Regions from separate parts of the Lactococcus sp. LG1267 genome, predicted to be linked through region 1. Evidence: predicted binding sites of a transcription regulator. Region 1 holds the regulator's gene; each other region holds the start of a gene.
The links. Region 1 encodes NrdR, which represses ribonucleotide reductase genes. Its sites were predicted from a motif close to ACACNATATATNGTGT; they were not measured.
Positions count from the first base shown of each region.

Region 2: a site for NrdR is predicted at 2,110-2,125, ahead of J0J33_RS00655 (deoxynucleoside kinase). Genes of this name have one in related genera too.
Region 3: a site for NrdR is predicted at 2,831-2,846, ahead of nrdD (anaerobic ribonucleoside-triphosphate reductase). Genes of this name have one in related genera too.

Region 1 is NZ_CP071295.1:1,939,755-1,945,635, reverse strand. It holds gene dnaB (replicative DNA helicase) at 1-100, shown strand, start outside; gene J0J33_RS09500 (Veg family protein) at 209-472, shown strand; gene J0J33_RS09495 (phosphotransferase family protein) at 637-1,410, shown strand; gene trmB (tRNA (guanosine(46)-N7)-methyltransferase TrmB) at 1,471-2,124, shown strand; gene nrdR (transcriptional regulator NrdR) at 2,128-2,577, shown strand; gene J0J33_RS09480 (DnaD domain protein) at 2,611-3,774, shown strand; gene dnaI (primosomal protein DnaI) at 3,777-4,661, shown strand; gene J0J33_RS09470 (nitroreductase family protein) at 4,654-5,370, shown strand; gene J0J33_RS09465 (pentapeptide repeat-containing protein) at 5,367-5,881, shown strand, end outside.
Region 2 is NZ_CP071295.1:121,310-127,190, forward strand. It holds gene fmt (methionyl-tRNA formyltransferase) at 1-24, opposite strand, end outside; gene J0J33_RS00645 (nucleoside 2-deoxyribosyltransferase) at 333-812, opposite strand; gene J0J33_RS00650 (TIGR00730 family Rossman fold protein) at 796-1,350, opposite strand; gene J0J33_RS00655 (deoxynucleoside kinase) at 1,347-2,003, opposite strand; gene J0J33_RS00660 (primosomal protein N') at 2,251-4,578, opposite strand; gene rpoZ (DNA-directed RNA polymerase subunit omega) at 4,730-5,089, opposite strand; gene gmk (guanylate kinase) at 5,206-5,835, opposite strand.
Region 3 is NZ_CP071295.1:281,139-287,019, reverse strand. It holds gene J0J33_RS01435 (L-threonine 3-dehydrogenase) at 1-665, shown strand, start outside; gene J0J33_RS01430 (APC family permease) at 813-2,174, shown strand; gene J0J33_RS01425 (cysteine hydrolase family protein) at 2,279-2,791, shown strand; gene nrdD (anaerobic ribonucleoside-triphosphate reductase) at 2,952-5,192, shown strand; gene J0J33_RS01415 (APC family permease) at 5,405-5,881, shown strand, end outside.

The DNA.
Region 1 (5,881 bases):
TATTGAAAAAAACCGTTCAGGAAGTCGGGGAACTGTCGAGTTACTCTTCCTGAAAGAATACAACAAATTTGCTAGTATCGATAACAGATATGAAGACTAGCATTTCTAGGGGCATTCATGTTATAATGGATAAGATTTAAAATTTAAAATGGTAAGCTAGGCGGAAAACGCCTGTCTTTGCATTTCTAGAGAAAAATTGGAGAGTAAAATGGATAACCAAAATCAAAGCCAAGAAGTAGGAAAAATCGTAGATATCAGAAAACAAGTTGAAGAACATGTTGGTCAAACCATTGAAATTACATCACAATTTGGACGTAAACGTGAAAATCGTCATAAAGTCAACTTGATTGAGACTTATGCCACACACTTTGTTATTGAAAATATTCCTGCACGTGGTCCAAAAACAACAGAGTCTTATCAATATGCTGACATCTTGACTCAAACAATTTTGATTCACTATCCAAATAAATAATTTGTTTATTTGTGAAGTTTTCTAGTAGTGAGTGCTTATGTAACTAACTGCAACAATATCTAGGGTTTGCTTGGTCTTCTACGGAGCCGTTGCATTCACCAAATAGGGTTACATAAAAAGCTTCTCAAACATAAGAATATAAAAATCCAAAGAAAGGAGTAAATATGACATCTTCAAGCCTATCAATGATGCCTGTCAAAGGTGGTTCAGGAAATGCTTTTGTTGGCGAAAGCGACAATAAGCGTGTTTTTATTAAAAAAAATTGTAGCCCTTTTTTGACAAGTGTGTATCTTGAAGGTATTACGCCACAAGTCTTATGGACGAAGCGTACAGCAGAAGGTGACATGTTAGCTGCTCAACCTTGGATTAATGGCCATACGTTGAAACCATATGAAATGAATGATTCACGTATTGGTGAAATTTTGCGGCATTTGCATCAAAGCGAAAAGCTTATTGAAGCCTGTAAAAAGTTAGATAACGAAGTCATGCTTCCAGCTGATCTTTTGGAACAAGTACTGAGTAAAAGTTCAATCTTTGAAACCAATGGTTTTCTCTCAAATGTCGTTGTGGAACTCTCAGAAAATCTTCCAGAATTAAAGGAAGATGATATCACAGTTGTTCATGGTGATGTGAACCATAAAAACTGGTTAGTTGACGACGAAAGTGATAAAGTTTATCTCGTAGATTGGGATACTGTTCTTTTAAGTAGCCCTTTAGTGGATATAGCACATGTTCTAACACACTATATCAAACCAGAAAACTGGGAAGAGTGGCTCCATCAAGCAGGCTATAAAACAGCTAAAAATATAGAACATGAATTAATCTGGTATGGAAAACTTTCTTTCCTACGTCAGATTTCAGAATATATGGCAAGAGAGCAAATTAAGGAAACAGAGCAAGAAATTGCGCGTTTTCAAAATTTTTGCCGTTTATTTTAAAACTTAGAAAATAAAAATAGGAGGCTTGCCTTCTTATTTTTTCAAAAAATAGGAGAAAAAATGCGCGTAAGAAATCGTAAAGGCGCTGCGGAACACTTAGAAAGTAACGCACATGTTGTTGTAGAAAATCCAGCAGACTTTAAAGGACGTTGGGCAGAGCGTTTTGGAAATGATCATCCCATTCATATTGAAGTTGGATGTGGTAAGGGCGGTTTTATCACAGGCATGGCTGCTCAAAACCCAGAGATTAATTATATTGCGATTGATATGCAACTATCCGTCTTATCTCACGCTTTAGACAAGGCTTTGGAAGCCAACCTACCTAATGTACAAATGATGTTGGTTGATGGCGCAGCATTAACCGAATACTTCGAGGATGCTGAAGTTTCGCGTGTTTATCTGAACTTCAGTGATCCGTGGCCAAAAACACGTCATGAAAAACGCCGTTTGACTTATAAGTCATTTTTAGAAACTTATGAACAAATCCTGCCACCAGAAGGTGAAGTCCACTTTAAAACAGATAACCGTGGTCTATTTGAATATTCATTGGCAAGTATGAGTCAATATGGTATGATTTTAGAAAAAGTCTGGTTAGACTTGCACGCAGATGAAGAATTTGCCAAAGTCAATGTAATGACAGAGTATGAAGCAAAATTCTCAAGCAAGGGGCAAGTGATTTACCGTTTAGAAGCAAAATTCCCAAAGAGAGGTTAAGCTATGAGATGTCCAAAATGCCAATCTGAATCGTCACGAGTAGTAGATTCACGTCAAGCTGATAATATGATTCGTCGTCGACGTGAATGTGAAAATTGTGGAAACCGTTTCACAACTTTTGAGCGGATTGAAGAAATGCCACTTTTGGTCATAAAACGTGACGAAACCCGTGAAGTTTTTAATCGTGATAAAATTATTACTGGAATAGTGCGCAGTGCCCGTAAGCGACCAGTGACAAGTGAATCTATTGAAAAATTGGTTGATCGTGTCGAACAGAGAGTACGCCGCTTAGAGAAAAATGAAGTACGTACCGAAGTTATCGGCGAATTTGTTATGGAAGAATTAATGGATTTGGATGATATTACCTATGTTCGTTTTGCAAGTGTGTACCGTTCCTTCAAAGATGTGAGTGAAATCGAAGATTTACTTAAAAAGATTACGAAAAAAGACTAACGGTTCTATAAAAGAGAAATAAAAGGATGAACTATGAGACCAGGCGATTCATTTTCTATTCTAAATCGAGGAAAAATCAGCTTTGATGCTGATACTTTTTCGCTACTTTACTTGCCCATTATTGGGCGAGATGCTTTTGGGCTTTATCAACTCTTGCGCGTTTTTTCGACGGGCAAGATTTCTCATTTTTTAGAGTATCTTGATTTTGGTCTCAATCCTTTTATTGAAGCTTTAGATAAACTTTCAGGGATTGGGCTCGTGCGGGTATTTGACCAACAACCGGGCTATCTTATGGAGGTAAAAAGTCCTTTAACTTTTGAAGAATTTTTAGCAGACGAATTTTATAAGCAATTATTGATTTCACGTATTGGGGAAAATAAAGTTAAAGCTTTGGCAAAAAAACATGAACCGGATGCTTTGGAAATTACAAAAAAATTTCATGAAGTTTATGCTGTGAAATTTGAACCGACTCAGACAGTCGTTCAAGCAGAAAAATTTGACTTGAACTCTTTTAAGAGCATTATGGAAAACCAACATTTGACTTTTGCAAATGAAAATCAGGATATCTTGACCCTCTATGGTTTGGCGGAAAAATTTGATCTTAACTGGTATGAATTATTTAAAGCAGCTGAGCAAACTGCCAATGCTGATAAGACTTTAAATACAGCTAACTTAACAAGAATGCTTGCTGGGAAATCGGAACCTTTGCCTGCCTTATCGGAATTTCCTAAAGGTTTTCAAGATTTGATTGTTATTAGTAAAGAAGTTTCCCCGCGTGATTTTTTAAACAAGCTTAAACAACAAGCTGGTGGTTTTGCTTCGCAAGAAGAACTGAAGATTTTGAATAATTTAGACAAGCAAAATATTACTGATCAAGTACAAAATATTTTGATACACTATGTCTTGATTCAACAAGGGAATGCGAGTCTCAATGCTCGATTTGTCAATACTCTGGCAAATGATTGGCTGCGCCATAAAGTATACAATGCGGAAACCGCAGTGAAAAGAATACTGGAGCGTCAGCAGCAAGCAGAACAAAAGCAAAAAAGTAATAATAATTATAAAAACTCAGGTAAGCTGGTCAAAAAAGCGCCTCAATGGTCCAATGCCAGCTATGTAAACACGACCAGTGCAGAAGATATTGCCAAGTTCGAGCAATATAAGGCTTCCCGCCGTAAGGATAAGAAGGAGAATTGAGCATGGAATCAATTGGAGAACTTTTGAGTAAGCGCCCAGATGTACGTGGAAATTTTGACAAGCTCGTTGCTGAAGTGATGAAAAATGAACAAGTTCAAGCTTTTATTTCTGAAAATCAAATGACTGAAGATGAAGTACAGCGTAGTTATTCAAAGTTTTATGAATTTGTTAAAGAGCGAAAAAAATTTGAAGAACATGAAAAAAGGGCAGCTGATGGCTATGAACCTGTCTTGATTATGAATCATGGTTACGCAGATGTTTCCTATCAAACCACAGCAGAATTAGCTCATCGTCAAGAAATCAGCAATCAATTGCGTCGTGTTCAAATCATTGGTTTACCTAAAGAGATGAAGCAAATAGATTTTTATGCAGATGTCTTCACAGACAATCAAAATCAATTTGACTTGTTTCGGAAAGTGGAAAACTTTATCGACAACTTTCCCCAAGAAAAAGGGATTTATATTTATGGTGACTTTGGCGTAGGGAAGTCCTTTATTATGGCCGCAATGGCAAATGAGCTCTCGAAAAAAGGCATTTCCACTACTTTATTACACTATCCAACCTTTATTTCTGACCTTGATTTTGACAATGCGAAATATTGGGTCAATGAAATTAAAAAAGTTGAAGTCTTGGTTTTAGATGATATTGGTGCCGAACTCAATAATGCCTGGGTACGCGATAGTATTCTGCAAGTTATTTTACAGCATCGTATGCAAGAAAATCTTCCGACATTTTTCACATCAAATTTAAATATGACAGAGCTTGAGTTACATTTGGCTGAGACTAAAAAAGCAGATGAAATCTGGCCAGCAAAACGTGTCATGGAGCGTGTGAAGTATTTAGCGTCTGAAGTTCGTTTAGAAGGAGTAAATCGCCGACATGAATGAGACAATTGATCTGATGATGCAACATAGTTCAGTACGTAATTTTACGGATGAAAAAATTCCAGAACATGTATTAAAAACGATTGTTGATGCGGGACGTGCAGCACCAAACTGGAAAAACTTTCAATCTTATTCGGTGATTCTTGTGCAATCTCAGGAACAAAAAGATGCTATTTTTGCCCAACAGCCCCAAAAAGCAATTAAAAATTGTGCTGCTTTTTTGGTTTTTGTTGGAGATCTTAATCGAGCTAAAATAGCAGTCGAAATGAACGGTGGTGAGTTTCAACCAGAAGGTGTAGAATCGCTTCTTATTACTTCAGTCGATGCTGCAGTAGCTGGTCAAAATACATTACTTGCTGCTCAGTCTCTTGGTTATGGCGGTGTAATGGTCGGTTTAATTCGTGATCAAGCACGAGTAATTTCTGAGATATTAAACTTGCCTGATTACACTTATCCGATTTTTGCTGTGGCTCTTGGAAAACCTGCACGTGTAAATCCAGTAAAACCTAGATTACCTTATGAAGCTGTTGTATTTCCTGATAAGTATATTCCACAAGATGAAGAAGTACTGCACGCCTATGATAAAGTTCAAGATGATTATGCTGGTTCACGTCGTCTCAATTCCACATGGTCAAGTCGAATGGTTGATCAATGGGGAAAACCAGAGCTAAAAGCTTCAACAGAGAATCTTAAAGAAAAAGGACTTTTATGAAGAAAATTCTTTCACCAAAGCTTCCTACTGAGTTAGAAGTTGTCGATTTTACTGCCCTTGAAGATAATGAAGCCTACCAAGTAGAGTTGAAAAATCAAGAAATCTATTTAGAGGAACGACAACTTTTCAGTGGCTGTCGTCTACAAAATATCAATTTTGAGTTAGATGTGACTGCCGATTTAGAATTTACGGATTGTGTTTTTGAAAAGTGTGATTTTTCTAACCTTATCTTTTCTAAATTTGGCTTTTATCGTTGTATTTTTAAAGATTGTAAATTGCTAGGTACTGAATTTACTAATGCTTTTTTGCAGGATGTCCAATTTCAGGATTGTTTGCTTAATTACGTTAATTTTTCAAGTGCGCGCTTGAAGAATGTGCTCTTTGCAGACAGTATGATGAAAGAAAGTCTTTTTATTGCTAGTCAATTTAAGCAGGTACGCTTTGAAGGGAACGACTTGGAGCTTACGAATTTCTGGGAAACTACTTTATCTGGGATTGATTTTTCAAGTAA
Region 2 (5,881 bases), 270 kb from region 1:
AAATATGATTTTCGTTTTTGTCATAGTATTATTTTAACACGTTGTCTAAACCTTTTTCTTAATATTTCAAGTGCATGATAATTTCCTTGAACAGGTTACTCGTGCTCTTCATCCTCCTCTTTTATTTTTCATAAAAAATTTTTTCTTATCCTATAAAAAATGTGTGCCCTTTATTATAACATTTTCTTACCCCCTATTCCTTTTCGTACCCTTAATTATAGGCTTTCAACTTAGGATAACTCTTCTTTACGATAAAAAAGAAAAAGAGAGAAAATCAATACCTCTCTTTTTGTTATTTATTCGCTCCGAAATGAATAAAAAATAAATAATAACTATATATATTTACCGGTATAAGGTATGGTTTGAGCTTCCATAAAATCATATGTTTCTACTTGCTCAACTTCGGTAAAGAAGGCGGTATTTCGCTCTGTGAGCATAATATTTCCCGGTACATCTTCTTCAAAACGTACTAAGAAAGTCGGTTTGCCTTTCGCAATCGCATAGCCTAATTCCCATGCAGTGCCCGAATCAGTATCCTGTCCATCATAATCTAAGATGGCAACAATCACATCAGCAGCTTCAACTTCTTTAACATCGTTTTCCATCGTAGCTTTTGCCCACACTGGTGTAAATGGCTCAATATCCTCTGCTAATCCTTCTGGACGTTGGCAACGCATCGGACTAAAATAAGACGCTACTGTTTCATTACTTGCAAGTGCTGCTTCTAATTTTTCCACTTTTTGAATTTGAATCTCGCTGAAAAAGGGTGCTGCAAGATATACTTTTACTGCCTGTTCAAATGGCTTGTTCATAATTTAAATCTCCTAATAACTCCATGGCTTGTTCGGTTGTTTCAACAAGATGAACGGCTTCTAAAACTTCTAAAGATAACATTTCTTCTTTGGTTTGTTGTTGAATCATATTAAATAAAGGAAGATAAAAGTCTTTATCAATGAAAATAACTGGGCGAATTGCTGTTTGCCCAATACTCATTTCTGTCAAGAGTTGAAAAACTTCTTCCATTGTCCCAAATCCTCCAGGCAAAATAATAAATGCTTCGCCCAGATCAATCAACTTGCGCTTGCGTTCATCCATATTTTTGGCCAGATAGAGCTCTGTTGCATTTTGGCGAGGTGGTTCTAAAGGCAAAACCCCATCCGGGTAAACAGCAATAACTTGTCCTTTGTTCTCTAGCACCGCATCTGATACAGCACCCATACATCCTTCTTGGGACCCTCCATAAACTAAGGTATGTCCACAACGCGTTATCGCTTCACCGAGTTTCTTGCTACGTAATAAATGTGTCGGATTTTTCCCATCACGAGCCGATAAGAAAACAGTCAGATTCATTTGTTGTTCTCCTTCTCAATTTCTGCGAGTTTATCTTTAATTTGTTCAAGGACAAACAATTTTGCTTCTTCATCCTCAACAAAATCATACTTATCGCCGTCAATCTGAATTTTAGGACAAATATCAAAATCCTCAAACCATTTTTCGTAACGCTTGTTTAACTCTTGATAATAGCCATACAATGAACTATCGTATTCCAATTGTTCAAATTCGCGTCCTCTTTTTTGGATACGTTCCAACATTTTTTCAAAGGATACACTTACATGAATCAATAAATCAGGGCGCTTTTTAAAAGTTAGCGTATTGATTTCCTCTAACATATTTTCCAATAAAGCATCATAAACCTCTACTTCAATCTCTGTTGCTCGTCCCAAATCTGCATTCAGGTGAAAAAGCAAACTGTCCTCATAAATTGAACGATCAAGCACGTTATTGTTATGCGAAAGTGCTCTTTTAATCGAGTCAAATCTCTTATTTAAAAAATAGATTTGCAACAAGAAGGCATATTTTTGTGGATCTTGATAAAAGAGAGGCAAAACCTCATTATCATCTACACTCTCATAGAACGCCTCTGTTCCCAGCTCTTCTGCTAACATCTCTGTAAGTGAACTTTTGCCAGCTCCAATTGTTCCAGCTAATACTAACACTGCCATTTTTTCCTTCCTAACTTTTTGTATTCTTACTCCCAGAATACTATTTGAAAAGGTTCATTGAGCTCATGAACACACTTTTTTTGTTCAAAATCGCCCCAACGCACAAACACAACATGTAGTGGTTAAAGGCATTTTTAATTATAACACAACACAACATATAGTGCTAACTTTAAAAATGTAAGCAATGAAAACCTGATAAAATTCAGACAATGTTCCACAAAAAAAAACGACAAGTAGCTTGTCATTTTTATACAAAACTTTGGGGTTCACTATCGATAAGAACTCTAACATCTTTATTTTCACGTTTTTGTGTTAAATCAAGGACCTGATTTAAGACTTCTTCCAGTTGCTCCTCAAAACGATACTTCACCAGTATCTGATAATGATAAAGATTATGTGTTCGTGCGATAGGTTTTGGAGTTGGTCCTAATATTTTAGCCTTCTCTGATAAACTTGACTTAATTATGCTTGCTATCTCATAAGCTTTTTTTGCAACTGTATCCTCATCCTTATGACTAACTAAGAGCTGAACCGTAAAATAATAGGGCGGATAAGAAAGTTGTTGCCGGTAATACATCTCCTGACGGTAGAAGGCTTCGTAATCTTGATCAGCAACAAGTTGAACCGCATAGTGACCTGGATTAAATGTTTGGATGATAACTTCTCCTTTTTTATCCGCACGCCCAGCACGTCCTGCAACTTGCATGAGCAGCTGAAAACTGCGCTCACTTGCCCGAAAATCGGGGAGATTTAAACCAGTGTCCGCATTAATCACACCGACCAGTGTCACATTAGGAAAATCCAGTCCCTTCGCTATCATTTGTGTTCCTAAAAGTACATCTGCCTCATGATGACCAAACTTATTTAAAATTTTCTCATGGGCATTTTTTGTTTTTGTTGTATCTACATCCATACGTAAAATGCGGATTTCTGGTAGAAGTTTTTCTAATTCTTCTTGAACCTTCTGCGTACCTGAGCCATAATACCTTATTTTTCGACTTTGACAGCTCGGACACGCTTGTGGAATCCCCTCTTGATGACCACAATAATGGCAATTCAAAGTTTTCGTATCCATATGAAGGGTCAAAGAAATATCACAGTTCGGGCATTCAACAACAAAACCACAATCTCTACACATCACAAAAGAACTATAACCCCGACGGTTAAGCATCAAGATTACTTGTTCATTTCGCTCAATTTTTTCGCGAATTTTTTGTAGTAAAATATCTGAGAAATTGGCCGACTTGTCACTAAGGTTATTACGCATATCTACGATTTGAACTTCAGGTAGGAAAGCTTGGTCATTAGCTCGATGTGTGAGTGTCAATAAATGATAAACATTTCGCTGAGCACGTGCTCGGCTTTCGAGACTAGGGGTCGCTGAACCGAGAACTAACCGTGCATGATGATATTGTGCACGTAATAAGGCAATATCTCTGGCATGGTAACGTGGGCTTGAATCTTGCTTGTAGCTTGTTTCATGCTCCTCATCAATAATAATAACCCCAATATTTTCTAAAGGTGCGAAGATAGCGGAACGCGCCCCCACAACAACCTGAGCTCGTCCTTCCTTTATCTTACGCCATTCGTCATATTTTTCACCATCCGAAAGTCCCGAATGCATAATCGCAACTTTTCCCCCAAAGCGCGCAATAAAACGATTAGACATTTGTGGTGTTAGAGAAATCTCAGGCACCAGCATAATTGCAGTTTGTCCCTTTTCCAAAAAATGTTCAATAACCTGTAAATAAATTTCTGTCTTTCCTGATCCTGTAATTCCTTCCAGTAAAAAAGGCTTTTCTGCAGAAGAAACAATTGCCTCAAAGGCAAGTTGCTGCTCATGATTCAAAACTTTTGCTTTATCAGGAACGACAGCTTCAAAAACAGCCGCTGTTCTTGAAATCTCTTTTTCAGTCACTTCAACAAGTTCATTTTCTATAAAATACTTGATGATAGCCGAAGAAAATGGTAAGTCTTTTTGACGCACACTTGCTTCTTGGTTTAAAAGATAATCTTTCAATTCTGCTCTTTTTTTGGCCGCTTTGCCAATCTCAAAGGTAGCCAATTTAGCATTTGCCTTTAAATACTTTTCTGTTTTCTTATTTTCTTTTGATTTTGCAGAGTAGCTAACGGATAAGTTTCCTGACTTGACATCTTTTAATGCTCGGACTTTTTGACTTTCACTAAGCGCACTCCATTTGGTTTGAATGCCTTCTTGATTAGTCAAAATCTTATCATAGCTTGAATTCAATAAATTAGGCAACATGGCTTTAAGGCAAGAAATTTTGTAAGAAAAGACAGTATGGCGCATTTCATCTGCCAAGCAGAGTTGTTCCTTTGTCAAGACAGGCTCTAAGTCGAGCAATTCCGCTATTTCTTTGAGTCCCTCTTCTTCCTCATCTACACTTTCAATAATAATTCCTTGAACTAGCCGATTGCCTTTACCAAAGGGAACATGAACGCGCATTCCTGGCTCAATCATCTCTTGCAATTCTGTAGGAATAGCATAGGAGAACGGTTTGTCTGTCTGCATCAGAGGAACATCTACAATAATTCGTGCTATTTTTTTGAACATTTTTCTCCTCTGCTTACTTTTTCTGTATCTAAATATAATAATTTAATTATAGCAAAAAGAGTTAACCGAATGTCAACTCTGAATTTGGGATAAAGAAAAACTTCCAAAGATTTTCTATATAAAATAAATCTTTGAAAGCTGGTACCATTTCTTATTCAGCTGCAGCTGCAGCTGCTTTAGCTGCACGATTACCTTTTTGTTTTGCTTCTTCTTCGGCTTCTTCTTTCGCGATTTGTTCGCGGATAAGTTTTTCAGCCATTTTTTGTTGAAGACGTTCTAATTCACGTTTTTCTTTCAATGTTTCACGTTTAGCATCTGGCGAAGGGTGAATCGTTACTGTTCCTGCCGCGATTTCTTCCAAGGCTTGTAATGTACGTTTAACAGATTTAAATTCCATTGTAGGACGTTCGCCATCACGCAATTCATGAGCACGTTTGGCTTCCAAAACAACGAGTGAATATTTTGAATCCACGTGTTGGAGTAATTTGTCAATTGAAGGTTCTAACATCATATCAGTTTCCTCTTTTCTTTTCTGTACGCTGTTTCATTGGATCTCAGTCACCAATGGGTTCTTCTTATTTAAAACAACCTAAGCGTCTTTCAGCTAAAATCTCAAGCCTCTTGTTTTTAATTTTTACCGTCTTCGTCTAACTTCTCAATCATATGTGCATAACGCTCCATTACACGATCGACACGATAATGTTCTGCCTCAATAATCTTGATGACACGTTCTGCAGCAAGTTCAACCTTATCATTGACAACAGCATAGTCGTATTCACTCATCAAGCGAATTTCTTCTTTTGCTTTCATCATCCGGTTATTGATTACTTCTGCACTATCAGTACCACGGCCAACAAGTCGACCACGTAGCTCCTCCAAATCCGGGGGCGTCAAGAAGACAAATACACCATCTGGTACTTTCTCCTTAACTTGCAAGGCTCCTTGCACTTCGATTTCAAGAAATACATCCTTACCTTCATCTAAAGTTTGATTGACATAGGTTAAAGGTGTACCGTAGTAATTGCCGACATATTCAGCATACTCTAACATCTCACCTTTACGTATCATTTCTTCAAACTCTTCACGTGTGCGGAAATAATAATCTTTTCCATCTACTTCACCAGGGCGTTGTGCACGTGTTGTCATTGATACAGAGTAATCAAAGTTATTTTCATTTTCAAAAATTTTCGCACGGACAGTACCTTTTCCTACTCCCGAAGGACCAGAAAAGACAATTAATAAACCACGTTCGGGCATCTTTTTAACCTCACTTATTGTTTACAATCTATTCTAGCAAAGTTGG
Region 3 (5,881 bases), 430 kb from region 1:
GTTTGGTTAATGCCTTAGAAACAGCGCGTGAACTTAACCTCCAATACTTCTCACCATCATCTATTGCTGCCTTTGGACCAAGCACTCCAATGGACAACACACCTCAAGTAACTATTCAACGTCCGAATACAATGTACGGTGTGACTAAAGTTTCTATGGAATTGCTTTGTGATTACTACTACACTAAATTTGGTGTTGATACACGTGGTGTACGTTTCCCAGGTTTGATTTCTTATAAAACATTGCCTGGTGGAGGAACGACAGACTATGCTGTAGATATTTATTACGAGGCAATTAAAAATGGTCATTACTCAAGCTTTATCGCTGAAGGAACAAAGATGGATATGATGTACATGCCTGATGCTATCGATGCTATTGTTGACTTGATGAATGCCCCTGCAGACAAATTAGTAAACCGTAACGCTTTTAATATTACTGCGATGAGTTTTGAGCCTGAAGAAATTGCTGCGTCAATCAAAAAATTCATGCCAGACTTTACAATGGATTATGATGTAGATCCAGTCCGTCAAGGTATTGCAGACAGCTGGCCAAACTCTATAGATGCAACTTGTGCCAAAGAAGAATGGGGCTTCAATCCTAAATATGATTTAGATGCAATGACGAAAGAAATGCTTGAAAAACTTACAGAAAAATTAAAAGGCTAAAAACTAAGTTCATCCCATCACAAAATCTAAAATTATGTTAAAATAAGAGAGTAATCGGTTACAAGATTACTCTCTAATGCTGATGTTAGGAGTCAGCATTGTTATTATTAATCTTATCAAAAATTTATCTTTGAAAGAGGAGCTCTTATGGAACAAAAAAATGAAATGAAGCGAACGCTTGGTTTCTTCCCTGCCCTTACAACAGTAATGGGTACGGTTATTGGTGCAGGTGTATTCTTCAAGGCTGGACGAGTTGCGGAACTCACAGGCCAACCAGGATTGCACATATTGGTTTGGATACTTGGTGGTATCATTTCAATTTGTGGGGGATTAACTGCTGCAGAACTTGCTGCTGCTATCCCTGAAACAGGTGGGATGATTCGCTATATTCAACGTGGTTTTGGTAAACGTTGGTCATTTCTCTTAGGTTGGGCACAGTCTATTATCTATTTCCCTGCAAATATTGCAGCACTCTCTGTTGTATTTGGTACACAATTTTTAAATTTGTTTGGGATGAATGTGAGCGCAGCTAACACTGCAATAGTCGGTGTAATTGCAGCAATTACAGTTACCTTAATTAACTTCATTAGTTCTAAAGCTGCGGGAGGCCTTCAGTCCGTTACAACAGTGATTAAGTTAATTCCGATTGCCTTGATTGTTGTTGTTGGGTTACTTCGTCCTGGTGGTGTTGATTTCCAATTGCTTCCTATTACAGCAGGAGAAAACTTATCCTTGGCGTCTGCAATTGGTTCAGGTCTTTTAGCAACTATGTTTGCCTATGACGGTTGGATTTATGCTGGTAATATTGCCGGTGAAATGAAAAACCCTGCTAAACATTTGCCTCGTGCGATTATTCTTGGTATTGTTGCTATCATGTTTGTATATGTCTTTATCAATGCAGCTTATATTCGTACTTTAGGTATTCCAACCTTGATGGAAAATGATCCGAATCTCCCTGCTATTGTTGCCAATACAATTTTTGGTGGTATGGGAGGTAAACTTGTCACAATTGGTATCTTAATTTCTGTTTACGGTACAATTAATGGTTATTCAATGACAGGAATGCGTGCATCATACGCTTTGGCAACAGAGAAATCTTTCCCTTTCTGGAGAACGTTTAAAAAGCTTTCAGCGAGCGGCGTGCCCGTAAACTCAGGTATTCTGCAAGTTGCAATTGCAGCAATCATGTTAGTTGTAACAATGCTTTCAAGCGATGCTTTTGATTTCTTAACAAATATGTTGGTCTTTGTAATTTGGATTTTCTACACTATGGTTTTCATAACGGTCTTTATCTTACGTAAGCGCGAACCAGAATTAGTCCGTCCATATAAAGTACCACTTTATCCAGTTATTCCAATTATTGCAATCATTGGTGGTGTCTTCATCTTAGTCATGACCTTGATTAGTTCAGACTATATGAGTAACCAAGTTCCAGCCTTGGTTGGTGTTGTCTTTACCTTAATTGGTCTTCCTGTATACAACCATCTAGACAAGAAGTACCATCGTTAATATAGAAAAAAACTCCGAGTATGGAGTTTTTCTTTTGGAGCTGGAAGGAGAGCTTATTTTTTATCAGCATTTGCTTTTTAAAGTAAATTTGCTATAATTTGCTTATGAAAAAATTACTGGTATTGATTGACTTTCAAAATGATTTTATAGATGGTTCTTTGGGCACAAAAGAAGCGCAAGCCATTGTTCCAAAGGTTATCGAGAAGTTGGTGTCTTACGCTGAAAATGAACGACTTGCTACACAAGATACACACTTTGAAGATTACCTAACAACTCAAGAAGGACAAAACTTGCCAGTAATTCACTGTCAAAAAGGTACTAAGGGTTGGGAAATACGTAAGGAAGCACAAGTTGGCTTTCAACGTGTGTTCGAAAAAAATATTTTTGGTTCAGTAGAGCTTGCAGAATATATCCGCAATGAGAATGTGGAGCAAGTGGAACTCATTGGTATCTGTACAGATATATGTGTGGTTTCAAATGCTTTATTGATTAAGTCATTTGCTCCAGAAGTAAAAATTACTGTTGATGCCTCATGTTGTGCGGGTGTAACTCCAGAAAGTCATCGTGCAGCTTTAGAAACAATGAAATCTTGTCAAATTAATGTGATTAATGACTAAAAAAGAGCAAAAATAGCTCTTTTTTTATTTTGGGCCTCGACACTATATATAGTGTGCTTTCTTTTGTTTTCATAAAAAATGATACTAGATATAGTGGAAAAAGAAAAATTTATTTGATAGAATAGAAGCACAAGGAATTAAAAAATGGGGGAACGAAACAATGAAAATGGTTGAGGAAAGCACTGTTGTAACAGATCGAGAAATCAGTGTGATTAAGCGTGATGGTCGCTCCGTAAAGTTTGACAGCAGCAAAATTTTTGAGGCGTTGCAAAAAGCCGGGGACGAAATACTACCTCCGGCTTCAGAGGAGCGTATAGCAGAAATCTGCGATCGTGTAGTACACGAAATATTCACACGTTTTACGGATAATGTTAAGATTTATGAAATTCAAAGTATTGTGGAACATCTGTTGATGGAACTTGGTGAAACAAAGTGGGCGGAAGTTTACACAACTTATCGCACACAACGTGATCTTGAAAGAAGTAAGGCAACAGACATTAACTTTACCATCGAAAAATTGATCAACAAGGACCAAACGGTTGTCAATGAGAATGCCAACAAGGATAGCGATGTTTTCAATACACAGCGTGACTTAACTGCAGGTGCTGTTTCTAAAGCCATTGGTTTAAAGATGCTTCCTCCTCATGTAGCGAATGCCCACCAAAAAGGGGAAATTCATTATCATGACTTAGATTATTCTCCCTTCACAACGATGTCAAACTGTTGTTTGATTGACTTTAAAAATATGTTTGAAAATGGCTTTAAATTAGGGAATGCTCAAGTAGACTCACCTAAGTCCATTCAAACAGCAACTGCTCAAGCTTCACAAATTATTGCAAATGTAGCTAGCTCACAATACGGCGGCTGTTCATTTGACCGTGCTGATGAAATTTTAGCACCTTATGCAAAATTAAACTATGCGAAGCATTTAAAAGATGCGGAAGAGTGGATTGAGCAACCGGAAAAACGTGAAGCCTATGCTCAAGCAAAAACTAAAAAAGATATCTATGATGCGATGCAATCTTTGGAATATGAAATCAATACGCTTTTTACTTCAAATGGGCAAACGCCTTTTGTTACAGTTGGTTTTGGTTTAGGAGAAGACTGGTATGCACGTGAAATCCAAAAAGCTATCCTGAAAGTCCGTATCGGAGGTTTAGGAAAAGAGCATCGTACAGCTATTTTCCCTAAATTAATTTTCACCTTGAAGCGTGGTTTGAATCTTGAAGTCGGTACGCCAAACTATGATATTAAAAACTTGGCACTAGAGTGTGCCACAAAACGTATGTATCCAGATATCTTGTCTTATGACAAGATTGTCGAGTTAACAGGTTCATTTAAAGCAAGTATGGGATGCCGTAGCTTCCTTCATGGTTGGAAAGATGAAAAGGGCAATGAAGTAACTGCTGGCCGTAATAACCTCGGAGTAGTAACGGTAAACCTTCCACGTATTGCACTTGAAGCGGCAGGCGATAAAGAAAAGTTTTGGGAAATTTTTAATGAACGCATTGCCATTGCTAAGGATGCTTTGGTTTTCCGTGTTAATCGTACAAAAGAAGCCCAACCCAAAAATGCCCCTATACTCTTTATGAATGGGGCCTTGGGTCGCTTGAAAGCTGAAGATTCAGTCGATGAGCTTTATAAAAATGAACGTGCAACAGTTTCCCTTGGCTATATCGGCCTTTATGAAGTTGCAACAAGTTTCTATGGACCAACGTGGGAAAATAACAAGGAAGCAAAAGACTTTACTTTGGAAATCGTAAAACGTATGAACCAAGATTGTAAAGACTGGAGTAAAGAAACCGGTTATCATTTCTCTGTTTACTCTACACCAAGTGAAAGTCTGACAGACCGTTTCTGTCGTATGGATAAGGAGAAATTTGGTTCTGTTGCGGATATCACCGATAAAGATTACTATACGAACAGCTTCCATTATGATGTGCGTAAAAATCCAACTCCATTTGAAAAATTGGAATTTGAAAAAGATTATCCCGTTTATGCCAACGGAGGTTTTATCCACTATGCGGAATATCCAATGATTCAACAAAATCCTCGTGCACTTGAAGCCGTTTGGGACTTTGCTTATGATCGTATCGGCTATTTGGGAACAAATGCACCGATTGACCATTGTTATGAGTGTGGTTTCGAAGGAGACTTTACTGCGACTGAGCGTGGCTTTAAATGTCCCCAATGTGACAATGCTAACCCACAAACATGTGATGTGGTAAAACGAACATGTGGTTACCTAGGTAACCCTCAAGCTCGCCCTATGGTTCATGGTCGTCATAAAGAAATATCAGCGCGTGTCAAACATATGAATGGCTCTGTAGGTGTTCTTGAAGATGGCGAGAGCATTGACAGTGAAGCTGTAGATCATGCAAAGAGTAAGTTTGTAAAATAAAGTAAAAAGTGAATCTTAGGATTCATTTTTTTTATGAAAAGATAAAAAAGCAGGGACAAATTTTAAATTTTAGTGAAAATTCAAGAATAATATTGACAGTGTTTAAGTTTTATTTTATAATTTTAATGCAACCGCTTTTTTATATTTGTAAAAGGCGCGTAAAAAATTACTTTGTCTTGTCCGCAGAGTGATAAAAAATTTTAAGGAGTAATATGGACACTAAAAAAATTAGATGGTTTACCGTCGCATTTATCGCCTTCAACATGGTTTGGGGCATGGGAAATGTGGTCAATAACTTCGCCCAGCAAGGGATCACAGTTGTTACCTCATGGATTTTGATTTTGGCGCTTTACTTTGTACCTTATGCACTTATTGTTGGGCAGTTAGGCTCAACTTTTAAAGACAGTAAAGGAGGCGTAAGTTCGTGGGTTGAACAAACTTCAACAAAACGTCTTGCCTACTATGCAGCCTGGACATATTGGGTTGTGCATATCCCTTATCTGGCCCAAAAACCTCAAGCTATTTTGATTGCCTTTGGTTGGATTGGTCGTGGAGATGGACAGCTTGTAAGTTTGATGTCTGTTCCGATGGTTGCCATCATTTCATTGATTATTTTCCTTCTCTTCCTCTGGCTCGCAACAAAAGGTTTAAACACGCTTAAAGTTATTGGGGGACTTGCAGGAACAGCA